Regions from separate parts of the Desulfosporosinus sp. SYSU MS00001 genome, predicted to be linked through region 2. Evidence: riboswitches for the same ligand, from Rfam matches in the RefSeq annotation. Region 2 holds a riboswitch; each other region holds the start of a gene.

Region 1 (10,326 bases), on a different contig from region 2:
CTTTGGAGTTTCGAACCAACTGCTCGCTTCTTTAGCCATGGTGGTCGGCACTTCGATTATTTTAAAGAGCACCGGCAGAATCTCCTATGCACTTACCACTTTTATCCCGTTTGTTTTTCTCTTCATAACTACCTTGGACGCGTCTTACTTTAATGTCACAAAAGTTTATTTGCCTCAACACATGCTCTTAAATGTTATTCTTTCCGTCATAATGGCAATTTTAGCCTTGATCATCGTTGTTGATGCTTTTGTTAAATGGACCTCCCTTATCAGGGATAAGAAAACTCTTGAGAGTCAAAAAGCCCGTCATCAAGAAATCCTTAAAGATCTGGCAGCAAAATAAGCATAAATTACGTTGTTGCTTTGAGTAATCAATGTCTTTTGTACCAATGAATGATATGAACCAAGATGCTTTGGAGGTGGCAGATGATGTGGACAATCTCTCCCGAGGCTTTAGCTTTTCTAGAGAGAAGAGAGGTTAAGACGATTTCTGTGGATATGCCGATAATCGTTAACGGATGTTGCCTCCAGATTTCTGAGCCACCCCCAGTGTATTTGGGTGAGCTCAAGGTGAGAAAGGGATTAAAAATTTCTGAAGGTTCCTATACGGCTTTGGAAGTTCAAGGGATTAAGCTCAATGTACCCTCGCATTTGAGAAATATGAATCTTATGGTTGATTTGACTCGCTTTTTCCACAGAGAGAAATTAGTCGTTGAAGGTTGGAATCTTTGCTAGCCAATTAGAAATTCGTCATAATAAAATTTGATTAAATCCAGAAAAAGATATTGACAGGAAGACTGAAATGGATTAAAATCAACAACAATAAAACTTTCGAAATACGCTTGAACACAATGAAGGGAAGTCCCAGGCTTAAGTTGGTTAGAGAGCTGGCGGTCGGTGCAAGTCAGTCTGCTTAGTCTAAGGATTCCATCCTGGAGTGGCCAATGATGAATTGTGACGGGTTCCGCCCGATAACGCGGACAAAAGTTGGCCGTTATTGGCAACATGGGTGGCAACGCGGGAATAACCTCTCGTCCCTATTTGGGATGAGAGGTTTGTTTGTGTTATAGCGTTTTTTCCTGTGCTCTTAATTGGCTTGAACTTGGGTGGCACCGCGGAATTCCCGCCCCAATGATGGGGCGGGTTTTGTTTTTTTTTGCACATCCATTATATTACAATTCGATTAAAATATTTAAAAAAAGGAGAGTTGTGTAAATTGATAACACGAAATAGTGATAGTAGTAAAACGTAGTGATAGCCAGTGAATAGTAGTGAGAGAGTTAAAATTTAAGGATAGATTAAAAGGAGGATTATTTCATGGCAAGAGTATATAATTTTTCAGCAGGTCCGGCCGTATTACCGGAAGAGGTGTTGAAAGAAGCAGCAGAAGAGATGTTGGATTATAACGGTACAGGTATGTCCGTTATGGAGATGAGTCATCGTTCAAAGGCCTTTGAAGAAATAATTACGGATGCTGAGAAAACGTTAAGAGATTTGATGGACATTCCGGAGAATTACAAGGTATTGTTCCTCCAAGGCGGAGCATCCCAGCAATTCGCTATGATTCCGATGAACTTGATGAAGAATAGAGTTGCAGATCATATTAATACCGGACAATGGGCTAAAAAGGCCATCGCCGAAGGGAAAATATATGGCAAAATCAATGTCATCGCTTCTTCTGAGGATAAGATGTTTTCCTATATACCTGATCTAACGAACTTAACAATATCCGATGATGCCGATTATGTGTATATTTGCCATAACAATACAATTTATGGGACGAAATATAATCAGTTACCAGAAACAGGCGGCAAAATCTTAGTTGCGGATATGTCCTCGGATATTCTTTCAGAACCAGTCGACGTCACAAAATACGGCATCATTTTTGCCGGCGTTCAGAAGAATATTGGCCCCGCGGGAGTTGTGGTGGTTATTATTCGCGAAGACCTGATTACCGATGATGTCTTGCCCGGTACACCGACAATGTTAAAATATAAGACTCATGCCGATAATAAATCCCTTTATAATACCCCTCCTGCTTACGGTATCTATATTTGCGGCAAAGTATTTAAGTGGGTTCAAAAGTTAGGTGGTCTTGAGGCCATGAAGAAACGAAATGAAGAGAAGGCAGCAATCTTATATGACTACCTTGATTCAAGCAAACTGTTTAAGGGAACTGTCGCCAAGAAGGATCGTTCGCTCATGAATGTGCCCTTTGTTACGGGTTCGGAGGAACTTGATGCTAAATTTATTAAAGAGTCAAAGGCAGTCGGCTTTGAAAACTTAAAAGGGCATAGAACTGTTGGCGGGATGAGAGCAAGTATTTATAATGCTATGCCAATTGAAGGTGTTAGAAGTCTGGTGGAATTTATGAAAAAATTCGAGGACGAAAACAAGCCGCTTTAGTGAATTAAAGCAGATTTCTTAACAAGTGATCAAATAACAAGTAGATTTAAGAAGGAGTAGATGAAACGATGTTTAAAATCAACCGATTGAACAATATAGCCAATGTGGGCTTGGAGTTACTCACGGACAATTACGAGATGGTTGAAAGCCTTAATAATGCTGATGCGGCACTTGTTAGGAGCGCAAATCTTCATGAAACAGAACTGCCGAATTCTTTAAAGGCTATAGCCAGAGCCGGAGCCGGAGTTAATAATATCCCTCTCGACAAATGTGCTGAAAAGGGAATTGTTGTCTTTAACACACCGGGTGCGAATGCCAACGGAGTCAAAGAGATTTTAATCGCATCCTTGATTCTCGCTTCCCGTGACATTCTGGGAGGAGTAAACTGGGTGACTTCGGTTAAGGATGAGCCGGAGGTTGCTAAACTCGTTGAAAAAAATAAAGCTAAGTTTGTGGGAACCGAAATTAAAGGTAAAAAACTTGGCGTAATCGGACTGGGAGCCATTGGAGTTTTGGCTGCCAATGTGGCCATTAAACTGGAGATGGAAGTTTACGGCTATGATCCCTTTATTTCCGTGGGCTCAGCCTGGAAGCTTTCGAAATATATTAAACCAAGCAAATCATTGGAAGAGATCTACCGCGAGTGTGATTTCATTACGGTTCATGTCCCCTTAACCGATACGACCAAGGGTATGTTCAATCAAGACGCCTTCGCTCTTATGAAGGATGGGGTTAAAATTCTTAACTTCTCCCGAGACACTTTGGTGAATGATGATGACATGATTGAAGCCCTAAATTCCGGCAAAGTTGGCAAATACGTGACGGATTTTCCCAATCCTAAAGTGGTTGGACATGAAGGCGTTATTGCAATTCCTCACTTAGGAGCTTCAACGAATGAATCAGAAGATAACTGTGCCGTCATGGCAGTTGTCCAATTAATGGACTATCTGGAAAATGGGAATATCAAAAATTCAGTTAACTTCCCCAATTGTGACATGGGGGTTTGTACTCAAGCAGAGCGTATTGCCATTCATCATCGCAATGTACCCAACATGTTAAGCCAATTTACCGCAGCGTTTGCTAAAGAAAATATTAATATTTCGGACATGATGAATAGGAGTAAGGGACAGTGGGCATATACCCTGCTCGATATCGAACCGCCTTCGACCCCTGACATTATCAAGAGAATCGAAGAAATTGATGGGGTTTTAAGAATTAGGGTTATTAAGTAATCTCCCCCACCTACACTTCGTTAAGAACAGGGACATGTTCAAAACAAGAGTTCAGCGATAATTCTGGAGTGGTAATTCATCTCACCAGCTATAGAAGATGGAGCCTTCAAACTGTAAATTGATAAATTAGCTGGAGGGGACCTCTTTTTGATCCCCTCGGAATTTTTTGTTGGACAATATAATGGTAAAATTTAATGATAAAAAATAACAAACAAATAGTTATGGGATTGGAGGGAACGAACTTTGGCTGTGATCAGACCATTTAAAGCTGTAAGACCTCGAGAAGATATTGCAAACAGAGTTGCTGCGCTGCCGTATGACGTCTATAATCGTGAAGAAGCTCAGGCCGAAGTCTTAAAAGAACCGTTCTCCTTTTTGAAGATTGACCGAGCTGAAACTCAATTTGCCAAGGACGTTAATCCTTATGAGGCAAAAGTGTATGAGAAAGCGAGAAACACCCTCCAAGAAATGATCAGCGAAGGTATCTTCGTTAAGGATGGCAAGAACTGTTACTATATCTACGAGTTAACGATGAACGGCCGTTCCCAGGCGGGCCTTGTCGGCTGCGCCTCGATTGACGACTATCTGAATAACGTTATCAAAAAGCATGAGAAAACACGGGAAGAGAAAGAAATCGATCGCATCAATCATGTGGATAGTTGCAATGCTCAAACTGGTCCAATATTTTTAGCGTATCGTTCACAAAAAACTATTGATAATATTGTAGGAAAAATAAAACGGGAAAAGCCATTATATGATTTTATCGCTCCTGACCGAATCAGGCATACAGTATGGAAAATTGCGGACGAGATTGATATCGAAAAGATCGAAAGCGAATTTAGGAAGATCGAAAGTGTCTATATCGCGGATGGTCATCATCGAACGGCTTCCGCGGTAAAAGTCGGGCTAAAACGTAGAGCGGCCAATCCTGATTATACCGGAGAAGAGGAGTTTAACTTTTTTCTCTCGGTGCTGTTTCCCCATGACCAGTTGATGATCTTAGACTACAATCGTGTGGTCGAAGATCTGAACGGTCATACGAAAGAAGAGTTTCTCAGTGCTCTGAAACAATCGTTTTTAATCGAAACTATCGGTAAGGAACCTTATAAGCCAACGGAAAAGGCTACATTCGGGATGTATTTGGAAGGAGTCTGGTATAAGTTAAGCGCCAAGAAGGAGATTCGTTCAAGTGACCCCGTCGAGGGACTTGACGTTACTTTGCTGCAAAATTATTTGTTAACACCGGTTCTAAATATAAAAGACATTAGAACAGACAAGAGAATCGACTTTGTGGGCGGAATAAGAGGTCTTAAGGAACTTGAAAGCAGGGTCAACATTGACATGAGGGTTGCCTTTTCTATGTACCCAACCTCAATCAATGAATTGCTTAATGTATCCGACGCAGGTCAGTTAATGCCGCCGAAGTCGACTTGGTTTGAACCGAAACTCAGGAGCGGATTATTTATTCATGAGTTGGGCTAAGAGAATTATTTTGCCAAGCACCGAACAAACTCCTCGTGGAATATTTTGGGATGTAGTCAAAATGAGGAGGGATATTAAATGTATCATTATGTTCGCAGAGGCGATACTTTGCATAAAATAGCGCAATGTCACGGAACTAGTGTGCGAAGACTCATATCTTTAAATCCACAGATTTCTAATCCGAATTATATTTATCCTGGGCAACGAATTAGAGTTCATTAATCTTTGAAACGCGGAGGGCTTAAGCTCTCCGCGTTTCATTTATATCGGGATTTTATGCAACATAAAAAGAAGGCCTAGGCAAACGCCTAGGCAAAGGGATTGGCAATTTAAGCTGCTGCTGCGGCTGCTGGAAGTCTGAGAATAATAACGAGTAGTAAACCAATAATTATAAGCAAAGCTGTTAAAATACCGATAATTCCTAGAAGCATCTCTTTCACCTCCCTCATTCGAATTTATAAGAGTGAGGAGGCGATTATGAGATAGTCTATTCGGCTTGTCCCTCAAATGTTCCGCTCAATTTGGACGATACTCTCGTTCGAAGTCATGGATTCTGGTTAAGGTCGGTGGATGATCGTAGCTAAACCAGACAATGAAGCCGGGAGGGTCTAAATCTGCTAAACTATTGAGTGCCAGATCTTCCTGAAGTTGAATTTGTACCGGAAGGTTGCCGGTAAGCTCTAAGGAGAAATAATCAGCATTTCGTTCCATTTCTCTGGAGATAGCACTTTGGATGGGACTGCTCACAAAGAGGAGAAGAATAAGTGCGAGCTGCAGAGCGGCCCAGAGTTCTGGCGGTTTATTGGAGTTTTTCGGCAGCCACGGTCTTAAGAGAAAGGTCAAGAAACCAAAAACGATAAACCCCCCTGCCATTCCTAAAAGGAGCCCGTGGACAACATCGCTATGACGCCAATGTCCCATTTCGTGAGCAATAACAGCCTTGATCTCCGGCAGGGTATAGTTTTTTAATAAAGTATCATAAATTACGATTCGCTTCGTACTGCCTACACCGGTAAAATAGGCGTTGGCAAAGGTTGTTTGTTTGCTGGCATCCATCATGAAAACTGAGCCAACGTTTAATCCTGCCTTTTGCGCAAGTTCATCAACCATTGCAGTAACGGCCGAGTTGGGTATGGGTTCAAAATGGTTGAAAATTGGGGATACGACAATGGGCCAAAAGAAATATTCTACAAGGAGCCAAAGACTGAACAACAGTGAGCCGACTAACCACCAATAACGGGATAGCCTATTGACCAACAGGAAGAAAACAATTCCTCCTGCCAGAGAAAGAACAAGATCGATACTCGTATTTTTCAGATAATCAATCCACCAAGCGACTTGACTTTGGGTACTAAAACCCCAGATTTTCTGCCAGTAGTACCCGCTATAATAGGAGAAAGGCAGGGAAATTAAAGTGCTTATAAGCCATATGGCCAGGATGGAAAGGAGGGAAACTACCCAATAATTTCGGCCGGGATTTCGGATGCGCTGAACGTAAAATTGCCCTCTGGCGCTAAAAAGCAGCCAGGTTAAAAAACCGATTTGGAAACATAAATGAACGATATAAACAATACGCGGGGTGTAATTGTATATTCTGGCCTTCTCTGCCAAAGCTAAAGAAAAATACTTGCTTATGGAAGGATCGATCGGCTTGGGAAAGAGTGCGGAAATGAAATAGAGAAGTGCAAAGACCACAGTTAAACTTAGAAGAAGGAACCAAGCCTGAGAAATACGGCGAAAGCTATTGTTAATCGTCATCATTCTTTATTACCACCTTGCAACGTTGCTTGTATGTTATTATTATAGATCCATTAGGATGACAATGGAGGTTGAGAGAATTGAAAATAGCAAACGGCGTTGAGGCCCTTGAACTGACAGTTAATCTGATGGGGCGTCAAACAACTATCTATCCAACACTATTTTGGGATAAAGACTCTGTAATTCTAGTAGATGCCGGTTTTCCGGGTTTAGAACCGCAAATTAAGGAGGCCATTGAAAAAACAGGGATTTCCTTTGAGCGCTTGAGCAAGGTTATCATAACTCATCAAGATATTGACCATATTGGCAGTTTACCGGAAATCTTGGCTTGTGCAAAGCAAAAGGTTGAAGTTTTAGCACATGAGAGTGAAAAACCTTACATTCAAGGTGATAAGCCCCTAATCAAAGCGGAAACTGCAAAACGATCGAAACTCTTTGACACGTTGCCGGAAGACCAACGGAAACGAATTCAAGCGGTATTTTCCAACCCGCCTAAAGCTATGGTCGATAGAACTATTGAAGATGGTGAAGAGCTCCCCTATTGCGGAGGAATTATGGTCATCCATTCACCGGGACATACTCCCGGTCATATCTGCTTATATCATAAGGCAAGTAAAACGTTAGTGACTGGAGATGCCTTAACTGCCGACGACGGCCTATTATCGGGACCGAATCCCTCAGCTACTTACGATTTGGATGAAGCTAATAAGTCAGTGAAGAAACTAGCTCAGTTTGATATGGATAATGTTATTTGCTATCATGGGGGCGTATTGACGAATGATGTACAAGAACAGATCTTACAGCTAGCTTTTTAAATTATGCTTAAGTAACAACAAAATTGGGCTCTACAGTCAACAAGAGTTGTTGATCCGCAGAGCCCAATTTTTTGTGTTGATCCCTAAGTAAAAATTTAAAGAGATATAGTAAAAAATATAGAAGAGAATATAGAAAAATATAGCAAAAATGTATTTAAAGTTATTGACAAATGTGTTAAAATACTTCACGAGAAGATTCTCGGAAATACGACATTCTGTAACTGCGTTTTACCAATATATATAAAATCTTCATTTATGTTACCTTATCTCGAAAAATGTTCTGAATAAGGGCAAAATATCTGAAAAGGTATGACGCAAAGCTATGGGTCTAAAGCAGGAAAGCCCCTGCCATGATTGCCAGGCTGCCGGAGGTTTAGATATGGATAATGTCTTCCTACAATTACGGAAGGCCCGAGAAGAAAAGGGAATAGAGTTAAAAGACGTAGAAGAAATTACTAAAATTCGAACGAAGTATTTGCAAGCTTTAGAAGAAGGGAACTTTGGAATCCTTCCTGGAGGAGTATACACAATAGGCTATTTGCGTTCTTATGCACGTTTTCTGGGACTGGATGCTGATAGCTTAGTACATACCTATCGAATGGGGGTAACTGAAACTGATTTGGAAACTAGGCTTGATGTTCCTCCTAAAAAAGAGACTGGCCTATTTTTTAGATTCTTGAAAGTAAATAGCTTGAGAGCTTTAAGACGATGAACTTAAAACGGTCTAGACCTGAAGCAAAAGTTTTCAAAACTGTAAATAACCAGCCCTCTTACCTATATTTAAGTAGGTAGAGGGCTGGTTTTTTTAGACCTGCATACCGAAACTTATCAGTAACTTATCAGTGTACAGCAGTAGATTTGCTGCAGCTAGAGTCCCTTTTCAAGGGATAATAGTCTAAATTGGGTCTCTTTACGATAATCTATTTCTCCTCAGAGCTATCTGGTTTATCCTCAGGCTTAGAATTTTGGCCAAACCCCCTGGCATCAAAAGGGGAACGACCTTCTTCGCTGCCGAAATGCTGAGCAAAGTGTCTGCCATGGAAGGGTGGATGACCGCCTCTCCGGTCACAATGAGGGCCAAAACCTCTGCCGTCAAAAGGCGGATGCCCACCATGTCCATGTTCAAGTCCATGCCAATGTGGTCCGGGTTCAATATTACCGAATTGTTGTTCTAAGTTATCAATAATACGACTCAGATAATCGCTGAGAGCAGATTGCTCCTCTTGATTTAGACAGCTAAACAAGGACTCAGTATCTTTCTGCTGCTCATTTTGGTCAGATACCGTTTTTCCTGTTTCCGTCAAGCGCACCTCCATAACACGGCGGTCAGTTTGGGAAGGGGTCCTGGTTATAAAACCGCTGCGCTCTAATTTTGCCAGCAATTCCCCCAAAGATTGGGAGCGGATGTCCAAGATATCGGAAAGCTCTTTCTGACTAATTTCCGGCTTTAACTTCAGTAGAGCCAGTACCCGCCCCTGGCCGCGATGAGAGTCTCCCATAGGACCATGGTGTCTGTGGTTGTGTTGATGATAGCGGTGAAGCAGCCATTCAAGGCGGACAAATTGATCAAATAAGTCTAGATCATTGTTATTCATAATTAACCCTCGCTTTCTAGCAGCAATTAATAATTAGTAAGGTACCTTATGAATTATATTATAAAGGTACCTTACTAATTTGTCAATTCATGATTTAGGTACTTTCTGCAATGAAGAAATAGTGCCTTTTGGATTTAAGGTTTTAAATAAGCATGATTTAAGTTCGATTCGCATTAATAAGGACCGTTGAAAATCTTATAATATTTTTCAAGTTATAGACGATATGTACGAACTTTTAGATGATCGTCCTCTAAAAGTATGAAAAAAGATCATACTGTATTTTCTGATTGTTTAGAGATATCCTTGAGGTAAATGAAGGATTCCTGATTTGGTAAGCGCGTTTTCATCAAACAGGATGTATAGTCAAGGATGGAAAGGAGGTGAGCAATACGTGGCAGTGAATCAGTCGGTGTCAAAAAGAAGGAATGCGGGAAGCAGCGGTCAAGAAGGGGTTAAGTTTTGGGATAAAATTGATGCCCGGGTTATGACGGTCATATCCTTTATTGTTGGCATTCTATTTTGGGCAGGGATCTCTTCTTTTCCGCAGGTTGGGGCTGTTTTGGTTGGCCCGGGGAAAGTTGCCCAAGCGTTTGTTTCAGAATTACAAAGCGGCAGTCTTTATTCAAATATATCCATCAGTCTCTTCCGGGTTTTATGCGGCTTTGCCTTGGGATTAGTTGCCGCTATTCCAGTTGCTTTTCTAATGGGTTGGTACAGCCTATTCCGCAATATCGTCGAGCCCTGGATTCAGTTTTTTCGAACGATTCCTCCCATTGCCCTCATTCCTTTGGTAATTGTTGCCTTTGGTGTGGGAGAGGGAGCGAAAGTTACCGTTATTTTCGTTGCATCTTTTCTGGTGATGGTTATTACCATTTATCAAGGAGTTCGCAATGTTGATCCGACCCTAATCAAAGCGGCTAAAGTTTTAGGCGCGACTGATAAAGATATATTCTTTGAAGTTGTAGTACCTGCATCATTTCCCTATATCTTAGTAGGAGTAAGGCTGGGATTAGCCAGTGCTTTAACGACGTTGGTAGC
Region 2 (10,326 bases):
GATACGCGGTGGTTGTAGGAGCAGTGCTGCTGCTCACTCTTGGTGGTTTATGGCTGATTAGAAGAAGGAATAGGGTGGGCAGGAACTGTTGCATAATGAATATCTATCCGTTTTTATAAATAAAACTCTGCATATAAGTGGAGAATTTAAACCACTATTTATGCAGGGTTTTGTTTATGAGGGGCGTTTATGCATTTTGCAAAAGCCTCTTTACGGATTTTTGGTTCTAAACAATAAATTTGCCAATGACACTTTGAATTTCTGTGGCTAAGGAAGCCAGTATATTGGCAGATGAGGCTATTTGTTCCATTGATGCTGCTTGTTCCTCGATGCCTGCAGATACTGTTTGGGCTTGAGAAGCAGTCTCCTTACTATAGGTATCTATTTTTTCGGCTGAAGTTGCCAGCTGCTGAGCACCAATTGACACTTGTTGAACCGTTGCTGTTATTTCTTCGATTTGAGTTGTAACAGACTCAACAAGTTTGCTGATCTCCTTAAATGATTGTTCAGCGACATTTACGACATCAAGGCCTTCTTTTACATTTTTAACTTCATGGTCCATTGCAGTAACTGCTAAATCGATGTTTTCATTATTTTGCTCAATAAGAGCAGTGATTTCTGTTGTCGATTTTCGTGACTGCTCAGCAAGTTTTCGTACTTCTTCAGCCACCACCGCAAATCCACGGCCATTTTCTCCTGCTCTTGCTGCCTCAATTGCGGCGTTTAAAGCTAGTAAATTGGTTTGTTCCGAAATTTGAGTTATAAACTGAATGATGGTGCTGATTTTTTTAGAGCTGATTGAAAGACCTTCAATACGTTCTTGAATGATATTTGTCCCGTCACTGATGTTAGTCATCTGGAAGGTTACTTCATCCAAAGCCTTTTGGCCGGCTTGAGTTGTCATCAATGTTTTTGTCATCGAGTCGGCAATTTCACTGCTGCTGGCCGCAACTTCCTGGGTGCTGGCAGAAATTTGTTCAATAGAAGAAGTTACGTCATCAACAGCCATAGCCTCTTTTTCGGTCTCGTTGGCAACAAGCTCCATGGATGAGGCGATCTGATTGGCAGCTTGTGTGTTTTCTTCAATAATGGCACTAAGTTCTTCAGATGATGCAGTTACTTGTTGTGAGGTATGACTAACCTGGTTAACTAGTTCAAGGAGGTGTTTTTTCATAAGGTTAAAACTCTGGGCTAACTTACCTGACTCATCGTTTCCCTTGACAATAACATCTTCAACTGTCAAATCACCATTTGAAACTCGTTCTACCCCGGCTAAGACTTTCTTAAGGTTAATGGTAATTAAATTAGAAATTAGATAACTGATCAGAAGACCCAAAAGAGCCGCGATGAGGGTTAAAACAATGATGACTCTTTGGGCATCAATATTTGTCGAGTCATTTTGAGTATAGATAGTATCTGCTTTTTGGGCACAGAAATCAGCAAGTTCTTGCAGGGTCGTATTTATCGTATCGAGATGTGCTTGAGCGTTATTAGCGAAATATTCATAAGCCGTTGGATTTCCCTGTTTGACCAGCGCTATTGCTTTTTGCTGTTCAGTTCTAAAGGCGGTTAACTCCTGATTAATTTTCGATACTTTTTCTTTTTCATAGGAGTTATTAGCTAATTTCAAGTAGGAAGCATAACTTTTATCAAAGTCATCAGAGAGAGAAATGATCTCGTCTTGCAACTTTTGTTGAGTGGTTTTATCTTTGACTAAAAAATAATGAAAGGTATCTGATTCATCAGCCCTGGACAAAGCTCGCGCATCATTTATGTATTTAACAGACAGAAGGTAATTTGCATAGATATCATCCATTTGAGAATTGTCGACGGAACTAAAGTGGTAACCAACAAAACCCACTGCACAGATGAACAATACCATGATTACGACCAAGGCTAAAATCTTTTTCCGAATTTCCCAATTTCTAAACCAACTCATACATAGCGCCTCCAAATTATTGGTATTTGGCAAAATTAGTTGACTTATCTCGTCTAACACATTTTAGTTGTTTACTTAATACGTTTTCTTTCATCATTCGCTTTAAGCGCAGCATCTGTTGCTGAGGATTTGAGCCCTCCTTTTATTAGGATTTTAGGGTGGAAATAAAAATCGCCACACCTTTGCGGTATGGCGATATGAGCGTTTCGGAAGCTTGGCAGTCATCAGCTTAACTGGAAGACCCATAGCTTTGCGTCCTTGGCTTTCGCCAAGTTTGCCTTTATCGTCCATCCCATAATTTTTTTGTACAGAACTCTTTCGTATAGTTATAATACTACCTTTAATTTCTCGAATGTTGATGTTGACAGTATCTTAATGACTTTATCAAAATTTATTAAACAGTAAGCCCATTAAAATAAAGATAAAGTACAGCCCACTAACCAGGGACTGTACTTTATGTTGCCGTGATGTAACAGCAGTGATAGGTCCATACACCAGAACCATCATTCAAAATGGTGTTAAAAGTCCATCGTTTATATTCTTAGACGCAAAACCTTTATAGAACAATCACACTTTAGTCACGAAAATACCAAATGTCTGGTTTAGAGTAACGTTAGGACAAAAAGGAGGTGAGTCGAACCATGAATCCCTACAGTGGAGGCTTTAGTTTTGGAAGTAGTCAGGGGCATATTACGCCTATTCCCAATGCTCCTGGTTCTAATTTCTCTGTTCCCAACAGTGGCGGCAGCAATGTAATAAGTAGCGGTTTAAACGTTTACGCCTTAATTAACATGGGGCTACATTTTATTATCGCAATCGCTGTTCTCCTGCTAATATTCTATACTGTTAAACACTTAGGTGAATTTCTCCTTTCAGTTAATAAACAGAGTGATAAAGCTCTTGAATTGCTGAATGAGCGCTATGCCCGCGGAGAAATTGACATGGAGGATTATATGACAAGGAAAAAGACGTTAGGTTACATGTCTGAAACGAAAACAGGTTAAGAAGAATCAGGAATTCGCACGTTAAATAAAGTCTTCTGCCCAAGAATTTCCTAAATTTGGAATATTTCTTGGGCTTTATCGCTTTTATAGGTTTTATAATTTTTAAGCCGAAATATCTGGATTCATGCCGACCAACTATTGCGGATATACGGCAATTCATCCCCCAACCTAAATGGGTAGGAGACGAGGTTAAATTTGCTAGGAACTTTCCGATGTAATTCACTGTTGGCTGTAGGACCAAAAAACTGGTATACTAGTACAAAAAGATTGGAGTACTGTATGGACATTGCCGTCTCGGAACGATTGTCTCACGAGTCAACACGTGAATATGTCTATCGTTGTTTGAAAGAAAATATTATGAATTTAAGGCTTCCCCCAGGAAGTGCCTTGTCAGAAAAGGATATTTCCATATTGCTGAATGTAAGCAGGACTCCTGTCCGAGAGGCTTTTATTCAGCTGGAAAGCGAATATCTGCTGGATATATTGCCTCAAAAAGGAACAAGAGTTTCTTTATTAGATGTTGAGAATGTAGAAGAATCCTTCTTCTTACGTGAAACTATAGAGAAGGAAGTCATAAATCTCGCGGTTAAAGAATTTCCTGCAGATAAGTTATTCGAACTGCAGTCTAACATAACCCTTCAGGAATTATGTGTAGAAGAAGAAAATTATCTGAAGTTTTTTGAGCTTGATGAAGCTTTACATAGGTGTATCTTCGAAGGGTGCAGAAAGGGTCGTATTTGGTCACTAATCCAACAAATGAGTACCCATTATAACAGAGTAAGGATGTTGAATGTTGCCGGCAAACATGATTGGCCTGAGCTTCTAAGTCAGCATGAAGATTTGGTTCGAGCCATCCGAGAAAAAAATCTATCCTTAGCAGCTAAAACGATTCAAAAACACCTAAATAAAATTCGTATCGATATTGAAGATTTACTCATTGAATTCAGGCACTATTTTATCTAAATTAAACAAACTTAACTAAAACCAAAAATACGAATCACCTCTTTATGGGAAATTAACTTTATACTCCCATAAATGGGGTGATTTTTTATCTCTCAATCGTCTAAATAACATTGACTAATATAACTAGTATGGTAGTATAATTAGTATAAATTAAGAAAGGGGTCTGGGTTCTGGTCTGGAGATAAAATAATTAGACGAGGAGGATAGGGCGCGTGAAAATGAGTTTTCGCTGGTATGGTAAAAAACATGACAGTGTTTCTTTACCGTACATTAAACAAATTCCCGGCATGGAAGGAGTCGTGACTGCCTTATTTGATATCCCCGTAGGAGAAGTGTGGCCGTTAGACGATATCATGAACGTAAAGTATGATATCGAAAGTTATGGCTTGCTTTTTGAAACCATCGAAAGTGTCAATATACACGAGGATATTAAATTAGGGCTGCCTAGTCGTGATCTCTATATTGAGAATTACAACAAAACATTGCGGAATCTTGCACGAGCAGGCGTAAAGGTCGTTTGTTATAATTTTATGCCGGTCTTTGACTGGACTCGAACGGAATTAGCTAAAGAACTTATGGATGGGTCAACGGCCTTAGCCTATGATGACAGGAAGCTGCGAAATTTAGATCCTCGGGTTCTTGTCGCAGAGATGGAGAAAGGTTCAAATGGTTTTGTTCTGCCCGGATGGGAAAAAGAACGCTTAACAGAATTAAAAAGCTTATTTGAAATGTACCGCGATTTTGATGAAGACAAGCTCTTTAAGAACCTGCAATATTTTCTGGAGGGTGTTATTCCCGTCGCCGAAGAGTGTGATATAAAAATGGCAATTCATCCCGATGATCCACCCTGGTCTGTCTTTGGCCTTCCCCGAATCATTACTTCAAAATCAAATTTAGAGCGTCTTATTCATTTGGTTGATAGTCCTTATAACGGTATAACTCTTTGTACTGGATCATTAGGGGCTAATCCCGAGAATAATATACCGGAGATCATCCGCTATTTTGGCAAACTGGGAAGAATTCATTTTGGCCATGTGAGAAATATCCAAATTCACGAACCCGGTGTTTTTAATGAAGTAGCCCATAAGGATGTAAACTCGTCTTTGGATATCTATGAAATTATGAAAGCCTTTTATGACATTGGTTTTACGGGACCTATTCGCCCCGATCACGGCCGTATGATTTGGGAGGAAAAGGGAAGACCAGGTTATGGATTATATGACAGGGCCATTGGAGCAAATTACTTGTTAGGTCTTTGGGATGCAATATCTAAAAGCAGGTGTTAATTCTAAGATATCTATCTCTGTTGAGAAATGGTCTTAAGACTTTAACCTGCCGAGGCTAATAAAAACTATGGAGGGATATGATAGATGTTTAAGAAGTATCGCTGGACGATTGTAACGATGTTATTTTTGTCCAATGCTATCAATTATGTGGATAGATCAGCAATGTCCGTTGCCCTGCCGATTTTATCGAAGAAATTTTCATTAACGCCGTTTGCTTCAGGCCTAATCTTAAGCAGTTTTTTTGTCGGCTATGCACTTTTCAATTTTATTGGCGGATTCTTATCAGACGTAGTTGGTCCGAGAAGAGTTATGGGTTATGCTATGGCTGTTTGGTCAATCTTTTGTGCTTTAACAGCAGGGGCTTTTAATTTTATTTCGCTCTTCTTTATCCGTGTTATTTTTGGTTTTGGTGAAGGGCCTCTAACCTCTACCACGAACAAAACAATGAATAACTGGATTCCGCTTAAGGAAAGGGCTACAGCAGTCGGGATATGCAATGGAGGAGCGCCGATTGGAGGAGCGCTGTCAGCGCCTTTAGTTGCTTTCATTTCCCTGAAGTGGGGATGGCAGGCAGCTTTCCTTGTCCTTGGAGTTCTAGGGCTGATTTGGACCTTCTCTTGGTTCAAGATCAGTACCGATAAGCCCAACAATCACCCGCGGGTATCCCAGGAAGAATTAAAAGAAATTACGGCAGGCAGAGACATAGCCGCTGCTCAAGTTGGTTCAGCACCTGCTAAGGTCAGCCTTTTTTCAATTCTTAAACAACGCAGTATCCTGGCTTTGATTGTGGGGATGTTTGGCTATAATTATACGCTGTTCTTTTTTATCACTTGGTTTCCCAGCTATCTCGTAGAAGGACGGCACCTTAGTATCTCCCAAATGGGAATTGCTGCTATGATTCCCTGGATAGCGGGTGCCTTGGGTCAAGTAGCCGGGAGTATGATTATCGATTTTATTTATCGCAAAACAGGCAAGGTTCTCTTTTCGCGCAAAGTTGTCTTGGTGACGTGTCTTTTGCTTGCCGCCGTATGTGTTGTTTTAACTGGATTTGCTAATTCCGCCGTCAGCGCAGTGTTCTTTATGACCCTCGGTGTCTGCTTCATCTACTTGCAAGCAACGACATACTGGGCGATTATTCAAGACCTTGTACCCAGTGAAAAGGTTGGAGGAACAAGCGGATTCGTGCATTCCATGGCTAACATTTCCGGTATCTTTGGACCTGCTTTAACAGGATGGATCGTTCAAAGTACCGGTCATTTCGCTCCTGCCTTTGTTCTGGCCGGAGGTCTGGCAATTATTGGTGCTTTAGCGGTTGCTTTCTTTGTCAAAGCAGCTAAAAACGCAGGTGCCGTTGCTCAGGAACAGATCGCTTAAAGATTTCAAGAAGAATGTTCAGACACTGCCGTTATTAGATATGATTTAATAATTTAAAGTTGGGCCAGGGACAAATTCTTTCTCAACGAAGTCTTTGTCACTGGCCGATTTAGACGCTTTCATAAAGAAAAGGTAGGTGTAAAGGGTGAACAAATTCATGGATGAAAATTACCTGTTAGAATCCCAAACAGCTCGGCAATTATTTTTTGATTATGCCAAGGACATGCCTATTTTTGATTACCATTGTCATCTCCCGGCACAGGAGATAGCAGATGATAAAAAATTTGATAATCTAACGCAGCTCTGGTTAAACGGGGATCACTACAAATGGAGAGCTCTAAGAGCGAATGGCATACTTGAAAACTATATCACGGGCCATAAGAGCGACCGGGAAAAATTCCAGAAATGGGCTGAGACTGTTCCCTTTACCATGGGAAATCCACTCTTTCAATGGACACATTTAGAACTCAATCGGTATTTCGGTATTGATACCCCGTTAAAACCTGATACTGCAGACTCTATCTGGGCGACCTGCAACAGGATGCTGGAAAGCGGTAACTATTCAGCGAGAAGTTTTATTACGAAGTCAAATGTTAAAGCTCTCTGCACTACAGATGATCCCATAGATTCCTTAGTGTATCATGAAAAATTAAAGAATGATGAAACCTTTAAGATCAAAGTTCTTCCCACCTTTAGACCGGATATGGCCCTGGAAATCGGGCATAAATCGTTTCTCGAATGGATCAATAAATTAGGTGATATCGAAAATATTTTCATCAATTCACTGGAAGATTTTTATCTTGCTCTAAACAACAGAATTGAGGATTTTCATGCTCTGGGCTGTCGATTGTCAGACCATAGTTTATCTGTTGCCTTTTACAGTAAAGCAAGTGAAGAAGAGATAAGCAAAATCTTCAAGAAACGTTTAAATCAACAGATTATCTTACCTGAGGAAGAAGTTAAATTCCGAGCAGCCATACTGTTCCATTTGGCCCAAGAATATGCCAAGCATGGCTGGGCTATGCAGCTGCATGTAGGTGCTTTGCGCAATGTCAATTCGAAAATGTTTAACTCCATTGGGATTAATACCGGTTTCGATACGATTGCCAATTTTAATTTTATCAATGACTTAGCCAACGTTCTTGATGATCTTGAGAGTATCGGGTTACTTCCCAAAACAATCCTCTATTGTTTAAACCCTACGGATAATTATTTATTGGCAGCTATGGCAGGAAATTTTCAGAGCCATTTTCCAGGAAAGATTCAATTTGGAGCTGCCTGGTGGTTTAATGATCATGAAGACGGTATGTTAGCACAAATGAAGACTTTGGCTAATGTTGGACTGTTTTCGCGCTTTGTCGGAATGCTGACGGATTCCAGAAGTTTTCTTTCCTATCCCAGGCACGAATACTTTAGAAGGATCATGTGCAATCTCGTAGGACATTGGGTAGAGCGCGGCGATTTTTATCCTGATTTTGATTTTCTGGGACAGATTATTAAAGGTATATGTTTCAACAATATTAGGGATTTTTTAGACGTTGAAATAGATTAGAAGAGATTACGGAAGTAGTTAGAATTCGAATACGATTATGATTATGATAAGAATAGGATGTTGTGCATGTCAAATAAGGAGCAAATTGTTTCACGAATTAAAGAGGGCGGTTTGGTTGCAGTTATCAGAGCAGATCATAAAGAACAGGCTTTTAAGATTACTGAAGCTTGTCTTGCCGGCGGAGTTGCGGCGATTGAAATTACCTTTACAGTACCCGGAGCGGAGGAACTTATTAAGGATTTAGCCCAAACGTATAAATCCAAATCCATAGTAATTGGTGCAGGAACAGTACTTGATCCTGAAACGGCAAGGACAGCGATCTTAGCCGGGGCGCAATATATCGTCAGCCCGTGTCTCAATACGGAAACGGTGAAGCTTTGTAACAGATACCGGGTTCCTTGCATGCCTGGGGCTATGACGATTAAAGAAGCTGTCGAATGTATGGAAGCCGGAGCGGATGTGGTAAAAATATTTCCGGGGGAATTGTTCGGCCCGGCCATTATCAAAGCCATAAAAGGCCCTTTGCCCCATGCATCCCTGATGCCTACTGGCGGAGTCAGTTTGGAGAATGTGAGCGAATGGATTAACGCTGGAGCGATAGCTGTTGGCATCGGAGGAAATTTGACATCAGGTGCTAAAAACGGTGATTATGAGTCCATAACAACCATCGCCAAACAGTTCACCGAACAAATCAAAGCAGCACGAGCTCATTAAAAGAGGCATAGCAGCAATTAGGGAGGACAAAATCAATGCTCGACTTAAGCAGAGAAGGCATTAAAGACGGTAAGCCCTGGACAGAATCCGGTATTGAATTGCCAGGTTTTCAAGCCGATGAAATGATTAGGGTTACACGAGATAATCCGGCCTGGGTCCATTTCGGGGCAGGTAATATTTTTCGAGGATTTATCGCGGTACTACAGCAAACACTTCTCAATAAAGGAGTGGCTAATACAGGAATTGTAGCTGTTGAGGCCTTCGATTGGGAAATTATTGATCAAATTTATAAACCTTATGACAATCTGAGTTTATTAGCCACTATGAATGTTGATGGGACTTTAGCTAAAAAAGTAGTTGGCAGCATCAGCGAAGGGTTGGTCGGGGATCCTGCTCGTCCTGAGGACTGGGCAAGGCTGAAGGAAACTTTTACTCGGCCTTCCCTCCAAATGGCGAGCTTTACGATTACAGAAAAGGGTTATAGCTTAAAAGGGATATCGGGGAAATATTTTTCAGATGTTGAGCTGGATATGCAGCAGGGACCATCCCAGCCCCGCCACCTTATGGCTAAGGTTGCCTCTCTGGCCTATACACGCTTTATTACCGGCGAGCTTCCTGTTGCCTTTGTGAGTATGGACAATTGTTCTCACAATGGTGAGAAACTTAAAAGCGCCATCATAACCATTGCTCAAAAATGGGCAGAGAATAAATTAGTAGAGAAGGACTTCCTGGCATATTTGAATGATCCGGCAAAAGTTACTTTTCCCTGGACAATGATTGATAAGATTACTCCAAGGCCATCGGAAACCGTGCAGACTGCTCTGACGGCTTTGGGTTTTACAGGCACAAAAATTCTCTGCACTAAGAAGAATACCTTTATTGCTCCCTTTGTGAATGCTGAAGGGCCGCAGTATCTGGTGGTTGAAGATGATTTTCCCAACGGTCGCATGATGCTGGAAGACGCAGGGGTGTTCTTTACGGACAGGGAGACGGTAGATAAGGTTGAAAAAATGAAGGTCTGCACCTGCTTAAATCCTCTGCATACGGCTCTGGCAGTATTTGGCTGCCTTCTGGGGTATACTCTTATTGCCGATGAAATGGAGGACAAGAGTCTAAGGCGGCTGGTGGAGAAGATTGGCTATCATGAAGGGCTGCCTGTCGTTGTTAATCCGGGTATCATAAATCCGGAGGATTTTCTCCGTGAGGTTTTGGAACAACGGTTAACAAACCCTTATATCCCCGATGCTCCTCAAAGGATAGCAACTGATACCTCACAGAAAGTGAGCATAAGGTTCGGAGAAACGATTAAAGCTTATCAAAAACGTCAGGAACTGGATCCTGCTGATCTAACCTATATTCCTTTAGTTATCGCCGGATGGTGCCGCTACTTGTTGGGTTTGGATGATGCGGGAAAGGAAATGAAGTTAAGTTCGGATCCTTTGCTGGAAACCTTGGGTAGTTATCTTGCTGGTATAAAACTGGGAGTTCCGGGTT
Region 3 (10,326 bases), on a different contig from region 2:
CTGCCGGTACAGCTGATTTGCCTGTAGCTCGGGAGGCTTGGCTTACAGCCCGTTATATGGGTCATGACGTAGAAACAATTTTTGATGTTGGTGTTGCGGGGCTTCATCGCCTTCTTGCTCAACGAGAGACTATGGATAGTGCAGATGTCTTGATTGTTGTGGCAGGAATGGAAGGTGCTTTAGCGAGTGTTGTCGGCGGTTTAGTCGAGCAGCCGGTGATAGCCGTGCCGACAAGTGTTGGGTATGGTGCTCATTTTCAAGGGCTGGCAGCATTACTCAGCATGCTGAACAGCTGTGCTTCAGGAGTAGGCGTTGTAAATATTGATAATGGTTTTGGGGCGGCTTCTTTAGCGTCAACAATTATTCGCAGAGTAAACAAAAATCATTGAGAGGAGCCTCAATTTGAAAATTCTTTTTTGGGATACATTTGCAGGTATTAGCGGAGATATGGCTTTGGGGTCTTTAATAGCCTTAGGTGCGGACCCGGAGAAGATTATTGAACAATTACATTCTATAGGTTTGAACGAATTTCGACTGGATGTCCGTTCGCGTCAAGTTCAAGGCATTCAAGCGACAGACATCGATGTTGTAATACTAAACGAGCTCCAACACGAAAGCGATCATAGTCATGAAAACGAACATGATCACAATCACAATCACGAACACGAACACGATCATAGCCCCGAACATGATCATTGCCATAAACATGATCATACTCATGACCACAATCATAATCGGTTTCTTCCGGATATTCAGAACATGATCTTGTCAGGTTCTTTATCCGAACGTTCTCAAAAAAACGCTTTACGAGTGTTTGATGTTTTAGCTGAAGCAGAAGCCAGAGTTCATGGGACAACTCTCGATAAAGTTCACTTTCATGAAGTAGGGGCAGTGGACTCTCTTGTCGATATCGTTGGGACCTGCATCGCTCTTGATCTTTTAGACATTGAGGAAATTCGTGTTCCTACTCTTCCTTGGTCAAAAGGCTTTGTTCAATGTGCTCATGGAACGCTGCCTCTGCCGGCCCCTGCGACTCTGATGCTGCTAAGGGGCTTTAAATTCAGAGAATCTGGCATTACGGGTGAACTTATTACACCAACAGGAGCATCTCTCATGAAGGCTTTAGCTCAACAGAGTGATTTCCCGGAAATGGTTATTCAGAATGTGGGTTATGGGTCAGGTAAAAATGATTATGGCATTCTAAGTCTGCTTCGGGGGGTAATTGGAGAAGTATAAAACCTAAGGAGATAGTATGGTTGAAAAAATTATTGATAGTTTAAAACGGTCAGGCTGGAATGTAGGCACTCTAGCGGGAAACTGGTTTTGTGCTGTCTCTGACTCTCAGCCGCGAGGTCTTATCTTTGGATATATAAATGAGATGCCCGATGATATAATGATTAAGATCTCTGAATTTAATATTCCACTCTGGGACGCAATTGTTTTTTGTCCCACAGGGTTTGATTCAGCGCAGTTAAAGAAACATCGTTTTCCGGGTATCCAATTATGGTATTGGGATCTGGAAATGGGGAATCTATTTCCTTTTCCACCGACGAAAAAGCGGGATATTCCCAATATGTTGCAGCAAATTGCCAGCGGAACTCCAATTACGCTGAATGTTGAACCTCAATCTCCAAAGCTATCGACGCCTTATTTTACTTATGTTCTGTTGGGAGTTAATGTCATAGTTTTTTTGCTTCTGACTTTAGCAGGTGGGTCAACAAATCCAGATGTCTTAATCACCTTCGGCGCTAAAGTTAATTCTCTAATTCAAGCGGGTCAAGTGTGGCGCTTATTGACCTCGATGTTTATTCATATTGGCATCCTGCATCTAGCTTTCAATTTATATGCTTTATGGGCATTAGGGCCTGTGACGGAACAAAGTTATGGGCATGGAAAGTATTTTGCAATTTATATGTTAAGCGGTCTGGGAGGATCATTAGCGAGCTTTTTGTTTTCGCCGGCTCTTTCGGCGGGCGCTTCAGGGGCAATTATGGGCCTCTTAGGAGCCCAGTTGCTTTTTATTTACAAACGACCGTATCTGTGGAAATCCGGTCTGGGAATGAACCTTGTGATTGTTATTTTGGTAAACCTTGGCTTTGGCTTTTGGCAGCCGGGAATTGATAATTTTGCGCATTTAGGAGGACTTTTTACTGGAATGTTAATGGGTCTCATTTTCTCCTGGAAAACCTTCGCGCAACCTAAGAGTACCAAACTTTCATAAAAATACCTCTTTCTTACAAGCATAGTTTCCACCCATCTAAGGACAAACTATTATCAAGAGCTTGCGGTTTCTTAGCGAGGTGGCTTTAATTAATTGCCATCGTTAGTTAAGAAAGCGTAAGCTCTTTGATGTTAGTAATCAATTCCTATGTATTCGTCTTTTGGGCGGTTCGATGAATCTCAGTAAAGAATTCACTCACTTCTTGGGGAGTAGGAATATGTTGGTCGACATGACCTAATTCTTTAGTTATTGTGGCAAAGGCATTTAACCAAGCCTCGGTGATTCGGGTTGCAATTTCTTGAGGGCTATTCATAGTAATAACTCCTTTCAGTTTTATATAGCTTATGTTATTTTAGATAATGAGTGCATATCCATTGCGGTTATAGATAGTTGAGGAGGATGGAGCATTTTTGGTGAAAGGGAAGAAAAATGTTAGACATTATTTTTCACGAGATTATTGGGTATATGCCGGAATTTTTCTTCTAATCGTCTTGGTTGTAGGGAGACTGCTTGTTCTTCAAGTTATACAAGCATCCGATCTACAAGCTAAAGGAATTGAACGCAGAACTGCAGATAAACGTCTTCAGCCTAAACGTGGTTCAATTTATGATGCTCAGGGGAACGTTTTAGCCCAGAGCGTTCCTGTTAAAGAAATCTATGCAGATCCGAATACTCTAAGGAACCTAATAGCTCAGAAGAAATTCAGCAATACCAAAGAACAAGTGGCTCAAGAGCTTGCGGAAATCTTAGATCTTAATGCCGAAAACATTCTTGATAAACTTAATAAAAAATTATCGTGGGTTAGCCTCGCTCATCAAGTGGATCTACAGAAAGCTAATCAAGTTATGGCTTTGAAAATTCCAGGAGTCGGAATGAATGAAGAAGAAAAACGAGTTTATCCCATGGGAAGCTTAGCCGCTTCAGCTCTAGGAATCGTTAATTTGGGGGGACATGGCGCCGAAGGTATTGAGTCTTATTATGATAAAGTTTTATTTGGCATGCCTGGTTTTCAGTCTTTGGAGCAGGACACTCGAGCACGTTCTATCATTGAGACAATTGACCAAAATAATCCTTCTCGTCCGGGCAATTGTTTAGTTCTTACCTTAGACTCAACAATTCAATATTTGATCGAACAACAATTAGATCATTTGCAGCAAAGTACAAAGGCTGACAGAGTGACGATTTTAGCCATGGATCCAATGAGCGGTCGTATTTTAGGCTTAGGTTCACGTCCGACCTTCGATCCTACAAATTACCTTACGTCATCGCCGGAAGAACGACGAAACCTGGCGATTAGTATGTCTTATGAACCAGGTTCCACATTTAAAATTATCACCGGCTGCAGTGCTTTAGAAGAAGGCGTTATATCTACAGATGAGACATTTCCTGATCCGGGATATTTGCGAGTAGGCCCTCGTTTAATCACGAACTGGGATTCTGATCAAAAACCACATGGTAATCCTACCCTTACTGAAGGCATGCAATTGTCCTCGAATGTTGTCTTAGCTCAGGTTGGACTAAAACTAAGCAAAAGTACTTTCTATACATATTTAAAGGCCTTTGGCTTTGGCTCAAAAACCGGAATTGATGTATCAGGTGAGGAACGTGGTTTGCTTGTTCCTCGAGAGAATGTGCGAGATTTGGAATTGGCAACTATGTCTTTTGGACAAGCTAATTTAGTGACACCTATTCAATTATTAACTGCAATATCGGCTGTTGCCAATGGAGGAACCTTATATCGTCCGTATATCGTAGATGCCGTTAAAACACCCGAGGGAGAAGTAATTCAACAGCAAAAGCCAATTCCCATACGCCAAGTGGTATCTCGGACAACGGCGACACAAATGACGAATATTCTTGAACAAGTTGTAACTGCTGGAACTGGCCACCTCGCTCAAATTCCCGGGATTAGGGTTGCAGGTAAAACCGGAACAGCGCAAAAAGTAGATCCCAGTACCGGGGGATATTCTGCAACAGACTTCATAGCTTCATTTGTTGCCTTTGCTCCTGCCGAGAATCCCAAAATCGCAGTCTTGGTTATTATTGATACTCCAAAAGGTGAGGAAGGGCATCAAGGCGGAACTTTAGGAGGCCCTCCGGCAAAGGCAATAATTGAAGGTGTACTTCAATATTACGGTATTCCTGCAGCCCAGAATACCCCAAGCATCATACCTTTTACAGCGGATGATTCTCCGATCCGGCCTTTGCCAAAACCGATAATTCCCAAACGATCACCGGGGAACGGAGAAGTTATTATTCCGGATTTAACAGGAATGACAATACGTGAAGCTGGGGATGAACTGGCAAAATCCGGGCTGCATTTCAATTTTACCGGGAGCGGTCTCGTGATTCAACAAAATCCTCAGGCCGGCAATATAGTAAACAAAGGGACAATAATTGAAATCAAGTTTTCGCCTTTAAAGCCCTAGTTTTTTCCAGAAGACATCCTAAGTTTCAATTTTAACTGTGTCCTTAGGTATGATAGGATATGGTTGAGAAATAAGCAAAAACACGGAGGAATGGTAAATCATGCGTCTTGATCATCAAATTGAAACAATGAAAGAAGACATAATTTCAGCGATTCGGGATTGTATTCAAATTAAGAGCGTAAAGGATGCAGCTCATGCAGCCCCAGGATCTCCTTTTGGACCTGGAATTCAAGAAGCCTTGGATTGGACTTTGAAATTGGGAAAGGAACTTGGCTTTGAAGTTAAAAATGTTGATGGATATGCGGGTCATATTGAAATGGGTAGTGGAGATCTCTTAGGAATATTGGGACATTTAGACGTTGTACCGGAAGGGGATGGTTGGTCGGTTCCACCTTACAGTGCAGCCATCGTTGATGGAAAAATCTACGGGCGTGGCGCTCTGGATGATAAAGGGCCGACTTTAGCAGCTCTATTTGCTATGAAGGCTATTAAAGATGCTAATATCCCTTTGAATAAGCGAGTTCGTTTAATTTTAGGTACGGATGAGGAATCAGGTTGGGCAGATATGGATTACTATTTGAAAAAAGAAGAGGTTCCCTATATTGGTTTTGCACCGGACGCTGAATTTCCTCTGATTCACGCCGAAAAGGGAATTCTTCATCTGGAATTAAAAAAGGCCTTTGAGGCTTCTTTACCGCATCTTGTCAGTATTCGTGGGGGAGAACGAGCAAATATTGTTCCCGACCTTTGTGGAGTTATTTTGCGAGGGCTTGATCATGAGTTGATCGTTCAGTCCTTGAATTCCTTCGTTTTCCCTGAGGGAGTGGGGGCTGAAATCAAGAATCAAAAGGAAACTTCGGAGATCATAATTAGTTTTAAAGGGATAGGAGCTCATGGCAGTCTTCCGGAGAAAGGAAAGAATGCCGTTATCTTTGCCATGAAATATTTGCAGCAATTGCCTCTAACTTCTGCGGAGCAACAAATTCTTGAGTTCATGTTAATGTATCCGGGAAAAGGCTTCTTCGGAGAAGGATTTGGCATTGCTTTCAGAGACGAACCCTCTGGTCAATTATCTCTTAACCTGGGAATCTTTGAATTGGCTTCGGATCACCTGCGCTTTGTTCTTGATATTCGCTATCCTGTAACATACAAGCAAGAAGATGTTTTGCAGCCGATCGAAAAAATTATTCGGGGTGAGGGATTTACTTTAGAAATTCTTAGCCATCAAAAAGCTCATCATGTTCCCAAGGATAGTGAACTAGTGAAATCACTGTTGAAAGCCTATGCAGATGTAACTGGTCTCGAACCATACGCTTTTGCTATTGGCGGAGGAACGTATGCTAAAGCGCTCCCTCAGGGCGTGGCTTTTGGTCCTGTTTTCCCAGGTGAACCTGAAGTGATACATTGTGCTGATGAATATATTTCTATCAATAACGTGCTGTTAACGACCAAAGTTTATGCCCAGGCGATCTTAAATATCGCAAGTGACCCTGAGCATTGCTAAGATAAAGCGAAAGCGGATTGAAAAGGGTAGGTATGGGATAAACAAAACTAGTTTTAAAAAAAAGCTTGACTATCATTAGGAACATGAGTATACTAATTATTGTTGTTATTGCGCCACTAGCTCAGCTGGTAGAGCATCCGACTCTTAATCGGCAGGTCCGCGGTTCGATCCCGCGGTGGCGCACCAAATAGGCTTTACTCCCGCAAGCAATTGCGGGTTTTTGATTTATACAGTTAATGTATTAAACTGGCGTTTGGGGACATTTTGGGACGTATGACCAAAAGAATCCCCAATAAACTTAACAATACCTATGGAGGAAAGAAAAACAGGCATTCAAGCCTGTTCTTTTTATGCTCTTTTTGCGTTGAAATAAAGATTCAAGTTTTTGAGCGGCTTTTATGTCGGCACTCATGGAATTGAATGCGAGCAAGCACCGGAATATCAATATTGTGATTTAAGGGATCTACATTGACAGAATCATCTACGAATCGTTGTGAGGGGCTTTTTCGGTTTTTGGTGCCAACGCGACCTTTGCGGAGTGGTGTTAACCAATAACGTATCGCGTTATTTATCCTAAAATTAATTATTTTTTCAAATGCTTTAGGGACTGACCGCGGCTCTTTATGATCTGATTACATACAATGGATACCTTGAGGTTTAGTTATGACCTGTGGTTAATTTAATATAATTGAAAAATTTCGCAGTCGAAAGAAACAAAAAGTGTGCAGAAACATGCTCAAAATTCAATAAATTGGATTTATTCAGAAAAACATGTTGGATAAAAATGGTAGACAATGTTCGCTATTAAATATTATAGTTATACCTAGATTGTGAGTAAATTGTGAACATTTAAATAACTGTGAACCTGGGCAAACCAACTGAAAAGTTGGGACGCAAAGTTGGAAGTCTACGGTACTGTTGGGTGCTATGATAGTTCGACTGCTAAATTAGGCGGTCTTATTTTTTTGCGTTCAAATTAATTGGATAGTAGAAAACTCAAAACAATGAGATATTCAAGAGAAGAAAGGATGAGAGGAATGGTACTAAAAAAGAGTAAAACATTTAAAAAAAAGGGTGGGATTCATGGTTCTTTTCAACAAATTATCGCTGTTGTTTTGTGCATTTTGATGATTCCGTGGACAATTTCGCCTGCTTTTGCAGATCAAGTTCAAAATGATGGAAAGAATGTAGCGGTAACAAAAGAAACTAAAATTGAAAGGATAGCAGGCAATGATCGGTATCAAACAGCAATTGCAATATCAAAGCAAATGTATCCTCAAGGATCAGGAACAGTAATACTGGCAAGAGGAAATGATTTTCCAGATGCGTTAGCAGGGGTTCCTCTTGCGCATAAGCTCAACGCGCCGTTGTTGTTAACAGATGGAACTAGTTTAAATAAGGATACTGAGGCGGAAATTATCCGACTTAACCCTCAAAAGATTTACATTTTAGGGGGGCCAGTAGTAATACCCGAAACGGTAGAAAGTGAATTAAAGGATAAAGGTCGTGATGTGAAAAGACTAGGTGGAGTAGATCGGTACGACACCGCGTCATTAATAGCTCAGGAACTAGGCTTCAGCAATGGAAAAGCAGTATTAGCCTACGGAGAAAATTTCCCAGATGCTTTAGCTGTATCCAGTTGGGCGGCTTACAATGATGTGCCCATCCTTCTAACAGAAACAAATGAATTACCTACAGAGACTTTAAAAGCATTACAAGATTTGAATGTAACTTCTACTTATATAATTGGCGGAAAGGCGGTTATCTCTGAAAGGTTAGAAGAAAGTTTGAAAGAATACAATATGAATCCAACTCGTTATTGGGGTAATGATCGATACGAGACAGCAATAGCTGTAGCTCAAGGTTTAAAAACAGATAATAATCACTTATTCTTAGCCACAGGACTTAATTTTCCTGATGCTTTAGCAGGTGGTGTTATGGCAGCTCAGGCTAACAGTTCGTTACTTTTGGTTGATACAAATATACCTTCCAATGTATCAAACTATTTATGCACCATTAAAGATAATATTAGTACTGTTTATATTCTGGGAGGTAAAGCTGTAGTTTCGGATGATATAGTCAATTCGTTAAAAAATATTAATAGTAATTCATTAACTCTAAATTGGGTAAATAATTCACAATCCTCCCTATCAAATTTTAATCCGAGCACACAAGTATCGTTAGAAGTTAAATCGAACAAAAGTGATGTTACATTTGCCTGGTCTGCAACTGGAGGTACATTAGCTAATAAGAGTGGGGCAACAAATACTTGGACTTTACCAAATACAGCTGGAGACTATACTGTTACTGTTGAAGCCCAAATTGGTGATGTAACGAAGACAATTTCCAGAAAAATTACAGTATTAAGTGTTAGCAGTGGTGGTTATGGAGGCAGCACATCCCCAACTTCAAACAACCCATTTCTTTCAATAAGTGAATCAGGAGGATCCATTTTACTAAGCTGGGATAAGGTCGATTGTTATAAGGAATATACTGTTTTAAGAAAAATAAATAGCAGCACTTATTCAGCAATTGCCGGTAATATTGTTGAGAATTCTTACAAAGACATACAATTGAATGCTTCAGGGGTATATAAATATAAGTTACAGGCAATAAAAAATGACAATTCAATAGTAGAGTCCAATGAGGTTAGTAGTTTTGTTATAGATGGTATAGTATCAGCAGGCCAGACAGATAGCGATAATGATGGGTTGCCTGACGATTATGAGAAAAAAATCGCCTCTGATCCTAATAATCCGGATACTGACAATGATGGACTACCGGATGGCTATGAAGTGTCAGTTTTAGGTACGGATCCAACTAAAACTGACAGCAATGATAATGGAACTAGTGATGCATTAGAAGATTTTGATAGTGATGGATTAAATAATCTAAATGAGTATTTAAATAACACTAACCCATTTAAATCAGATACTGATGGTGATGGATTAAGTGATAATGATGAAATCAATGTGTATAAAACCAATCCGCTCATGACAGATACTGATGGTGACCAACTAAGTGACGGTAGCGAAATCAAACTAGGCTTTGATCCGCTAATGCAAGATACTGATGGTAATGGTACCATTGACTCTTTAGAAAAAACTACGCAAAAAGTAGATTTAAGTCGTTATTCTGTAGGCCTATTAACTGACGATAATCCTGTTAAACCGGATATTTCAATTACATCTGCAGGAGATATTAATAATGACATTATCGTAAATGATGATATTAACGATCCGTTGTTAGTTAATAATCGTGCAATCGTTGGACATCCAATTGACGTACATTTTGATAAGAAATTTGACCATGCTACTATTACATTTACTCTAGATAAAAATCAACTGTCAGATTCTTATATAAACAATTACAGTATATTCTGGCTTGATGATGAAGGGAAAATGAACCAAGTAAAAACGACAATTGATCCCATAAACAATTCACTTTCTGCAGAAGTAACCCATTTTAGCAGGTATATGGTTATAAACGTAAAAAAGATATTTGCTGACATGGGTAGTAATGATGGTACGGTCAACGGTCAGGCTGATATAGTATTTTGCGTAGATACAACAGGTTCTATGGGAGATAATATTGAAAATGTTAAAAATAATATAGCAAGTTTTGTTACGAACTTAAATAGCGCCAAAGTATCTCTACATTTAGGATTGGTGGATTATAAAGACATTACATGCGACGGTCTTGATTCTACTAAAGTTCACAAAGATGTTAAAGATGAGTGGTATACGGATGTTGATAAATTTAAAGATGAATTAAGTAAACTTGGAGCTTCCGGAGGCGGAGATACCCCTGAATGTGCAGTTGATGCATTGGAGACTACCAGACAAATGAGCTTTAGAACAAATGCCACAAAGTTTATTATTCTTGTAACAGATGCTAACTATAAAGTGAATAATAACTTTGGAATCCCATCAATGGATGAAGAAATTTCTAAGCTTAAGTCTGATAATATCATAGTATCGGTAATTGGTGATCCATATGATCAAGCAGATTATGAGAACTTATATATTGATACAAATGGTATTTTCGGAGATATTTATAGCGACTTTTCGGATTTGCTGGATACATTAAAAGATAAAATCGCTAGTACTGTAAATGATGGATACTGGATCTGCTTAGCAAACTTGGAAAACGTCAAATTGCTCAAAGCTCCG

The links. Region 2 has a riboswitch for cyclic di-GMP ahead of ACPUYX_RS03900 (methyl-accepting chemotaxis protein). Riboswitches for the same ligand answer to the same signal wherever they lie in the genome.
Region 1: linked by a shared signal. The riboswitch ahead of ACPUYX_RS10045 (helix-turn-helix domain-containing protein) and the one ahead of ACPUYX_RS03900 (methyl-accepting chemotaxis protein) in region 2 are both predicted to bind cyclic di-GMP.
Region 3: linked by a shared signal. The riboswitch ahead of ACPUYX_RS11980 (alpha/beta fold hydrolase) and the one ahead of ACPUYX_RS03900 (methyl-accepting chemotaxis protein) in region 2 are both predicted to bind cyclic di-GMP.

The regions. Positions count from the first base shown of each region.
Region 1 covers NZ_JBNFTW010000004.1:284,490-294,815, forward strand. Annotated here, with positions in the region: gene ACPUYX_RS10010 (carbon starvation CstA family protein) at 1-343, shown strand, start outside; gene ACPUYX_RS10015 (hypothetical protein) at 427-735, shown strand; gene serC (3-phosphoserine/phosphohydroxythreonine transaminase) at 1,318-2,406, shown strand; gene ACPUYX_RS10025 (phosphoglycerate dehydrogenase) at 2,475-3,638, shown strand; gene ACPUYX_RS10030 (DUF1015 domain-containing protein) at 3,882-5,120, shown strand; gene ACPUYX_RS10035 (M48 family metallopeptidase) at 5,637-6,881, opposite strand; gene ACPUYX_RS10040 (MBL fold metallo-hydrolase) at 6,959-7,693, shown strand; cyclic di-GMP riboswitch class I at 7,973-8,063, shown strand; gene ACPUYX_RS10045 (helix-turn-helix domain-containing protein) at 8,073-8,405, shown strand; gene ACPUYX_RS10050 (MarR family winged helix-turn-helix transcriptional regulator) at 8,614-9,288, opposite strand; gene ACPUYX_RS10055 (ABC transporter permease) at 9,680-10,326, shown strand, end outside.
Region 2 covers NZ_JBNFTW010000002.1:107,376-117,701, forward strand. Annotated here, with positions in the region: gene ACPUYX_RS03900 (methyl-accepting chemotaxis protein) at 227-1,939, opposite strand; cyclic di-GMP riboswitch class I at 2,145-2,228, opposite strand; gene ACPUYX_RS03905 (SHOCT domain-containing protein) at 2,581-2,943, shown strand; gene ACPUYX_RS03910 (GntR family transcriptional regulator) at 3,223-3,906, shown strand; gene uxuA (mannonate dehydratase) at 4,119-5,192, shown strand; gene ACPUYX_RS03920 (MFS transporter) at 5,277-6,566, shown strand; gene uxaC (glucuronate isomerase) at 6,724-8,118, shown strand; gene ACPUYX_RS03930 (bifunctional 2-keto-4-hydroxyglutarate aldolase/2-keto-3-deoxy-6-phosphogluconate aldolase) at 8,185-8,832, shown strand; gene ACPUYX_RS03935 (mannitol dehydrogenase family protein) at 8,868-10,326, shown strand, end outside.
Region 3 covers NZ_JBNFTW010000006.1:7,129-17,454, reverse strand. Annotated here, with positions in the region: gene larB (nickel pincer cofactor biosynthesis protein LarB) at 1-389, shown strand, start outside; gene ACPUYX_RS12010 (LarC family nickel insertion protein) at 403-1,236, shown strand; gene ACPUYX_RS12005 (rhomboid family intramembrane serine protease) at 1,253-2,221, shown strand; gene ACPUYX_RS12000 (hypothetical protein) at 2,367-2,534, opposite strand; gene ACPUYX_RS11995 (penicillin-binding protein) at 2,635-4,650, shown strand; gene pepV (dipeptidase PepV) at 4,751-6,154, shown strand; tRNA gene ACPUYX_RS11985 (tRNA-Lys) at 6,265-6,340, shown strand; cyclic di-GMP riboswitch class I at 7,013-7,101, shown strand; gene ACPUYX_RS11980 (alpha/beta fold hydrolase) at 7,183-10,326, shown strand, end outside.